3 regions of the Kitasatospora sp. NPDC054795 genome follow, and region 1 is predicted to be linked to each of the others. Evidence: riboswitches for the same ligand, from Rfam matches in the RefSeq annotation. Region 1 holds a riboswitch; each other region holds the start of a gene.
What was found. A riboswitch is a leader RNA that binds a small molecule or an ion and turns the genes downstream of it on or off. The one in region 1 is predicted to bind cyclic di-AMP.
Positions count from the first base shown of each region.

Region 2: it holds a riboswitch for cyclic di-AMP, as region 1 does, so the genes downstream of both, ACWGJO_RS03550 (transglycosylase family protein) here and ACWGJO_RS26225 (M23 family metallopeptidase) in region 1, are expected to answer to the same signal.
Region 3: it holds a riboswitch for cyclic di-AMP, as region 1 does, so the genes downstream of both, ACWGJO_RS27800 (NlpC/P60 family protein) here and ACWGJO_RS26225 (M23 family metallopeptidase) in region 1, are expected to answer to the same signal.

Region 1 is NZ_JBSHAP010000080.1:146-2,335, forward strand. It holds gene ACWGJO_RS26225 (M23 family metallopeptidase) at 21-1,013, opposite strand; cyclic di-AMP (ydaO/yuaA leader) riboswitch at 1,016-1,153, opposite strand; gene ACWGJO_RS26230 (MFS transporter) at 1,508-2,190, shown strand, end outside.
Region 2 is NZ_JBSHAP010000006.1:15,000-17,189, reverse strand. It holds gene ACWGJO_RS03550 (transglycosylase family protein) at 1-949, opposite strand, end outside; cyclic di-AMP (ydaO/yuaA leader) riboswitch at 936-1,106, opposite strand; gene ACWGJO_RS03545 (hypothetical protein) at 1,559-2,190, opposite strand, start outside.
Region 3 is NZ_JBSHAP010000088.1:16,301-18,490, forward strand. It holds gene ACWGJO_RS27800 (NlpC/P60 family protein) at 150-1,268, opposite strand; cyclic di-AMP (ydaO/yuaA leader) riboswitch at 1,279-1,432, opposite strand; gene ACWGJO_RS27805 (NlpC/P60 family protein) at 1,771-2,190, opposite strand, start outside.

The DNA of each region.
Region 1 (2,190 bases):
CGGGGCTCAGCGGCCCCGGGTCAGAGCGCGACGCCGTGCGCGCGCAGGTAGGCGACCGGGTTGATGTCCGAGCCGTACTCCGAGCCGTTGCGGATCTCGAAGTGCAGGTGCGGGCCGGTCACGTTGCCGGTGGCGCCGGAGAGGCCGATCTGCTGGCCGACGGTGACGGTCTGACCGATCCTCACGCCGATCGAGGAGAGGTGCGCGTACTCGGCGTAGTGGCCGTCGGCGAGCTTGATCTCGACCTCGTTGCCGTAGGCGCCGCCGTTGCCGGCCTTGACCACGACGCCGTTGGCGACGGCGCGCAGCGGGGTGCCGGTGGAGGCGACGAAGTCCTGGCCGGTGTGGTGGCCGGAGGCCCACATCGAGCCGGCCACGCCGTAGGCGGTGCCGAGCTTCGGGTTGGCCAGCGGGGCGACGAAGCCGGAGGTGGCGGCGGCGACCGGAGTGGCGGTCACGACCGGGGCCGGAGCGGCGACCTGCAGCTGGGTCTGGAGCTGGGCGGACGGCTTGGCGGCCTCGGTCTTCACCTGGACCTGGGCCTGCGGCTCGGCGGCCTGGGTCGCCGGGGCGGCCGGCTGGGCGGGCTTCGCCGGGGCGGCCGGCTTGGCCGGGGCGGCGTCGGCGGCCGGCGCGGCGGCGTGGCCCGACAGCGCGAGCTGCTGGCCCGGGAAGATCAGGTTCGGGTTGGCGCCGACGACCGAGCGGTTCTGCTCGTACAGCGCGTGCCAGCCGCCCTCGACGTTCTTGGCGTCGGCGATCTTGGACAGGGTGTCGCCGCTGACGACGCGGTAGCTCTCCTGCGCGGCCTGGGCGGCCGGGGCAGCGGCCGGCGCGGCCGACTTGGCGTCCGTGGAGGCGGCGGCCTGCGCGGCCGGGGCGGCCGGAACGGTGTGGGCCTGGGCGCTCACCGCGGTGACGAGCGGGAGGGCGAAGGAGACACCGGTGACGGCGGTCGCGATGCCGATACGGGCGGCGCGGGGCAGGGCGATACGACGAGCCTGAGCAGGCATGGAATTTTCCTCTCCGACGCCTGCGAGGTGAGCTGTCGGGTTCGGGCTGGAGTTGCCCGGCCGCATGCGCGGCTTCACCCCTAGCCGGTCCTGGACGCCCGCGCCCTGAGGCGCGAACTCCGGTCCGGCGACTTACCTGTGGGTCCCCCGCTCCTGCCGTACAGAGTTCGTTTCGAACCACCGGGCAGCGGCAGGACTCGGCGTTCCACCCGGGGGATCCGTCCGGACTGGCCGGGCGGTCGCTGAACTAAAACCCATCCGTTCGGGTGAAGCAATGTCGATCTCTTGAAAGGGCAACCATCTCCCCCGTTCCGGTGACCCTCCGCAGACCGGACCCCACGGTGCGTACACAACCCATTCACCCCCCGCCACTGATCCACGACCCTGCGCCGAGATCGGCGACGGAACGCAGCCACCCGTTCACGCACCGCCGACCGTCAACACACCCACCGGTGACCCTTGTCACGTGCGCCCCGGCAGCGCAGGATTCGCCCGTGGCCACCTCCGAGGCCGGCACCCTGCGCCTGGGCACCGCGCAGGGTCGCTGGGTACTACTGGCGACCGTGCTCGGCTCCAGCATGGCGATGCTCGACGGCACCGTGGTGAACGTCGCCCTGCCCCGGATCGGCGCCGACCTCGGCGCCTCCCTGGCGTCCCTGCAATGGACCCTGAACGCCTATCTGCTCACCCTGGCGGGCCTGATCCTGCTCGGCGGCGCGCTCGGCGACCGGTACGGGCGGCGCAAGGTCTTCCTGATCGGCGTGGTCTGGTTCGCCATCGCCTCCGCGGCCTGCGCCGCGGCGCCGAACATCCACGTGCTGATCGCCGCCCGCGCCGTCCAGGGCATCGGCGGGGCGCTGCTCACCCCCGGCTCGCTCGCCATGCTCCAGGCCGTCTTCCACCCTGACGACCGCTCGGCCGCGGTCGGGCTCTGGTCCGGCCTCGGCGGGGTGTCCGCCGCGATCGGCCCCTTCCTCGGCGGCTGGCTGGTGGACGGCCCCGGCTGGCGCTGGATCTTCCTGTTGAACCTGCCGCTCGCCGCCGCCGTGATCGCGGTGACCACCCGGTCGGTGCCGGAGACCCGGGACGAGGCCGCCACCGGCCGCTTCGACGTGCTCGGCGCCGTGCTCGCCGCCCTCGCGCTCGGCGCGATCACCTACGCGCTGACCGCGGCCGG
Region 2 (2,190 bases), on a different contig from region 1:
CGGGCTTGGCAGCCGGCTTGGCGGCCGGGGTCTGGGCCTGCGCGGTCGGCTGGGTGTTCACGGCACCGCCGTTCGCGGACTGGCCGGACTTCTGCGAGCGGTCGAACCAGGTGAAGTCCGAGCCGGACTTGCCGGTGGCGGCCTGGGCCTGGCCGTTGCCGCCGAAGGACAGCTGCTGGCCCGGGTAGATGCTGTCCGGACCCTCGGTCAGGGTGCCGCGGTTGAGCTCGTACAGCCGCTGCCAGCCGCCCTGCACCTTGTGCTGGTCGGCGATCGCGGACAGCCAGTCGCCCTCGACCACGGTGTAGTCGCCGTTCTGGGCCTGCTGCTGGCGCTTCTGGACCCAGTCGCTCCGGTTTCCGGAGGCAGCGGAGTCGGCGCCGGCCTGCGTGCCGTCCTGGGCGGGCGCGGCGGGCGCGGCGGGCTTGGCGGCCGGGGCCTGGGTCTGCGGAGCGGGCTTGGCGGCCGGGGCGGCCGGCTTGGCGCTCTGGGCGGGCTTGGCGGCGGTCGAGCCGGCGGTGGAGCCCGCCGAGGTGTCGACGGCGGCCGCGGCGCCGCCCTTGGTGAGGCCGGCCTGGACCGAGCACACCGGCCAGGCGCCGGGGCCCTGCGAGGCGAGGACCTTCTCGGCGACGGCGATCTGCTGGTCCTTGGTGGCCAGGTCGGCGCGCGCCGCGAAGGCGCTGCCGCCGAAGGCGGACCAGGTGCTGGAGGTGAACTGGAGGCCGCCGTAGAAGCCGTTGCCCGTGTTGATGCTCCAGTTGCCGCCGCTCTCGCACTGGGCGACCTTGTCCCAGGTGGCGACGGTGGCGGCGGAGGCGGTGCCGGAGGCGATGCAGGGGACGGTGAGGCCGACGCCCGCGACGCCGAGGGCGGCGATCACGCGATGGGTGCGGCTGGACAGACGAGTGCCGTTGGTGGGCAGCATGAAGACGCGGTCCTCTCCCACGCCTGCGAGGTGAGCTGTCGGATTCGGGCTGGAGTTGCCCGGCCGCGCTGTGGGCGCGGCTTCACCCCTAGCCCTGGACCGTTCCGGAGATCGGTCCGGGGCGACTTACCTGTGGGTCCCCCGCTCCTGCCGTGGTGCGATTTCGCGCTGCCAGGACATCCGACGGCAGGACTCGGCGTCGCGGATGAACCGGGTTCGTGTGGTCACGAACGGGGAGCACGTTAATCAGACTTAAGTTCAAACTGCAAACGGCTGTGATGCGCATCACGGTTTAGTGGAAACTGCCAAAACTGCCGCTCTCCATGATCGTAAATGATCGTTTTCGAGCAACCCTGTTGCGGAAGCCCACAACTGGCAGCACTTCAGGAGTGGCGTGACGGCGCGTCGAATCGCGGGCCGGAGCGTTCCGGCGGATGGGGCTGCGGCTGTGACGCGAGCGCCCGCGACCGCGTTTCCTATTTCCTTTCAAATAGGCCAGAACGGACATTCCACTTCATTGCCGTCCGACTTCCGCGGGACGGCCATGGGCGGGCGGAGCAAAACCGAAGGGCCCGGAACGGCATGCCGTTCCGGGCCCTTCGGTGCGCGCGAACCGGCGCGCGGCGTCGACTACCGCCCTGCGGGCCCCTGGGAGGCCGCGTGGGCGCCGCGGACGCCCTCCAGGGCCCCCTCGGCCTCGGCGGCGGCCGCTGCCTCCGCCTCGGCCCGTGCCAGGTCCTCCGGGGACGGCGCGGGCAGCGCCGCCAGGTAGGTGGAGGCGATCAGCTGGCCGACCGACGGGTACGAGCCCAGCGGCGCGGCCGACGGGCAGCCGGTCTCCTCGGCGGCGGTGGCGAGCAGCTCGGAGTCCGCCTCCGGGCCGATCACCAGCGGGGCCAGCGCCGGGCGCTGCGAGCCGGTGTCCCTGAGGTGGTTGACGGCCGCGGCCACCGAGCCGGGCACGTCGAGCGCGGCGGCGACGACCGGCACGGCCAGTCGGGCGGCCAGCAGCACGCCGGTGATGCCGGCCGCCGCGGCCGCGTCCTCGCCGCCGACGGTGGTCAGCACCACGCCGTCCGCGGCGGTCGCGATGGCGAACAGCCGGGCGCGGTCGGCCCGGGCCAGCCCGGCCTCGGACAGCCGGACGTGCACGGCCTCGGCCAGCAGCGGGTGCGGGCCCAGCGGGTCGGTGACGGGCGCGCCGTACTCGGCGGCGAGCGCGTGAAGCTCGGTCAGGAAGGTGTGCGGGCCGGGCACCAGCG
Region 3 (2,190 bases), on a different contig from region 1:
GAGTCAGGGCAAGCGAGTCCAAACCCCTGCCAACCCGAATATTCAGGCTGTTGTCGGACATTTGATCGACCCTCGGGAAAAGCCGCAGGAAAAACCGCAGGCCCGGCCTCCCCTGGGGGAGGCCGGGCCTGGAAGCGTTCGAGCGGTGATCAGACCCGCACGATGGAGGCCAGCGGCATGTTGGTGACGGCCTCGTAGCGCACCGACGCGCCCGGCTTGGGCGCGTGCAGCACCTGGCCGTTGCCCGCGTAGATGCCGACGTGGTGGGCGTCGGTGTAGAAGATCAGCAGGTCGCCGGGCTGGGCCTGGGAGATGTCCGAGCCGATCCGGGTGCCGGCCGAGGCCTGCGCCTGCGAGGTGCGCGGCAGCGACACGCCCGCCTGGTTGAACGCCCAGACCATCAGGCCGGAGCAGTCGAAGGAGCCCGGGCCGGTGGCGCCCCAGACGTACGGGCTGCCGATCTTGGAGGCGGCGGCCGAGAGCGCGGCGGCACCGCGCGAGCTGCCCGGGGCCACCTTCACCGGGGAGGAGGCGGTCGAGCCGGTCGCGAGGTCGCCGCGGCTGTTGTCGCGGGAGGCGCGGTCGGCCTGCTGCTGCTGGGCCTGGGCGGCGTCGGCCTTGGCCTTGGCGTCGGCCGCGGCCTTCTCCTCGGCCTGGCGCAGCGCCTGGCGCTCCTGCTCGGTCAGCGTGTTGAGCAGGTCCTGGGCCGCCTTCAGCTTGCCCTGGACCTCCTCCTTGGAGGTCTTCAGCTGCTGGGTGGTCGACTCCAGCTCGGCGAGCTTGCCCTGGGCCTCGTTGCGGTCCTGGTCGAGCTTGCGCTGCTGCTCCTGGAGCTCCTTCAGCTGACCCTTCTGGGTGCTGCCGGCCTGGTTCAGCGCGTCGGCCTGGCTGAGGAAGGTGTCCGGGCTGGAGGAGAACATCAGCTGGACGGTCGGGGATATTCCCCCGTTGCGGTACTGCTCGCCGGCGATCTCGGCCAGGCCGCCCTGGAGCTCGGTGACCTGGGCCTGCTGACGGGCCACCTGGTCCTGCATGCCGGAGACCTGCTTCTCCAGCTCCTGCTGCTTGGCCTGGGCCGCGTTGTAGTTCTCGGTCGCGATCTCGGCCTGCTCGTTGAGCTGGTCGACCTGCCCCTTGACCTGTTCCTTGGTCGGCTGCGGGTCGGCGTGGGCGCCTTGCGCGGAGAGGACGACGGCTGCCGCGGCGACACCGGTCAGGATCGAGACCCGGGCGCGGCCTGCGGGCTTGGGACGACGATGGGACGCCACGAAGGCGGACTCCTTCTTCCTACGTCCGCCTACCGGGTGAGCTGACGGGTTCGGGCCGGAAGCATGCCCTACGACGCCTCACGGCCGTTCCATCGGCCGACCTGGCGTCGATTCACCCCGGAGGAACGTGGTTCCCCGGCTCCGCTCCGCAGCGCCCCTAACCACTGGGCTCCCCTGTCGGGCAGTCGCTTCGACCTGCCCCGCTGCCTCACGAACTCGACGGTAACCACCGCCGCCACCCTGGCTGGGCGATCGACAGTGCGGTGGTTCAGGGCACGACCCTAGTAACTGAACCGTGATCGGTTCAAATCCTTGTCAGAAAAAAGACCAAAGATTTCCCAAGTTCTTCTGTGAAAATGACCGATGGTGACCACCGGCACACAGAAGGCTGATCGATTCTCAGCATGTGGCCGCGAAGGGGCCGAAAGCCGAACGCCACCCCCCGCACGAGGGGTGGCGCTTTTCACAGCCCCCGGAGGGGCCGCGCGGGCGTGTCGGGCCGTCAGACCCGGCGGATGGTGTTGATCGACATCGCGTCGGCCTTCATCACCTTCACCACGTCACCGGTGTGCGGCGCGTGGACCACCATGCCGTTGCCGATGTACATCCCGACGTGGTGCATGTCGTTGCCGTAGATCACCAGGTCGCCCGGCTGGGCCTGGTCCAGCGAGGGCACCCGGGTGCCGTAGTGGCCCTGCTCCTGCGAGGTGCGCGGCAGCGAGACGCCCGCCTGCCCGTACGCCCAGACCATCAGGCCCGAGCAGTCGAAGGTGGTCGAGCCGGTGGCGCCCCACACGTACGGCGAGCCCTGCTTGCTCATCGCCTTGGCCATCGCCACGGCCGCGTAGCCGCTGGCCGGCGGCAGGCTGCTGAGGTCGACCCGGTCGCTGCCGCGCGAGGCGCGGTCGTCCTGCGCCTGCTG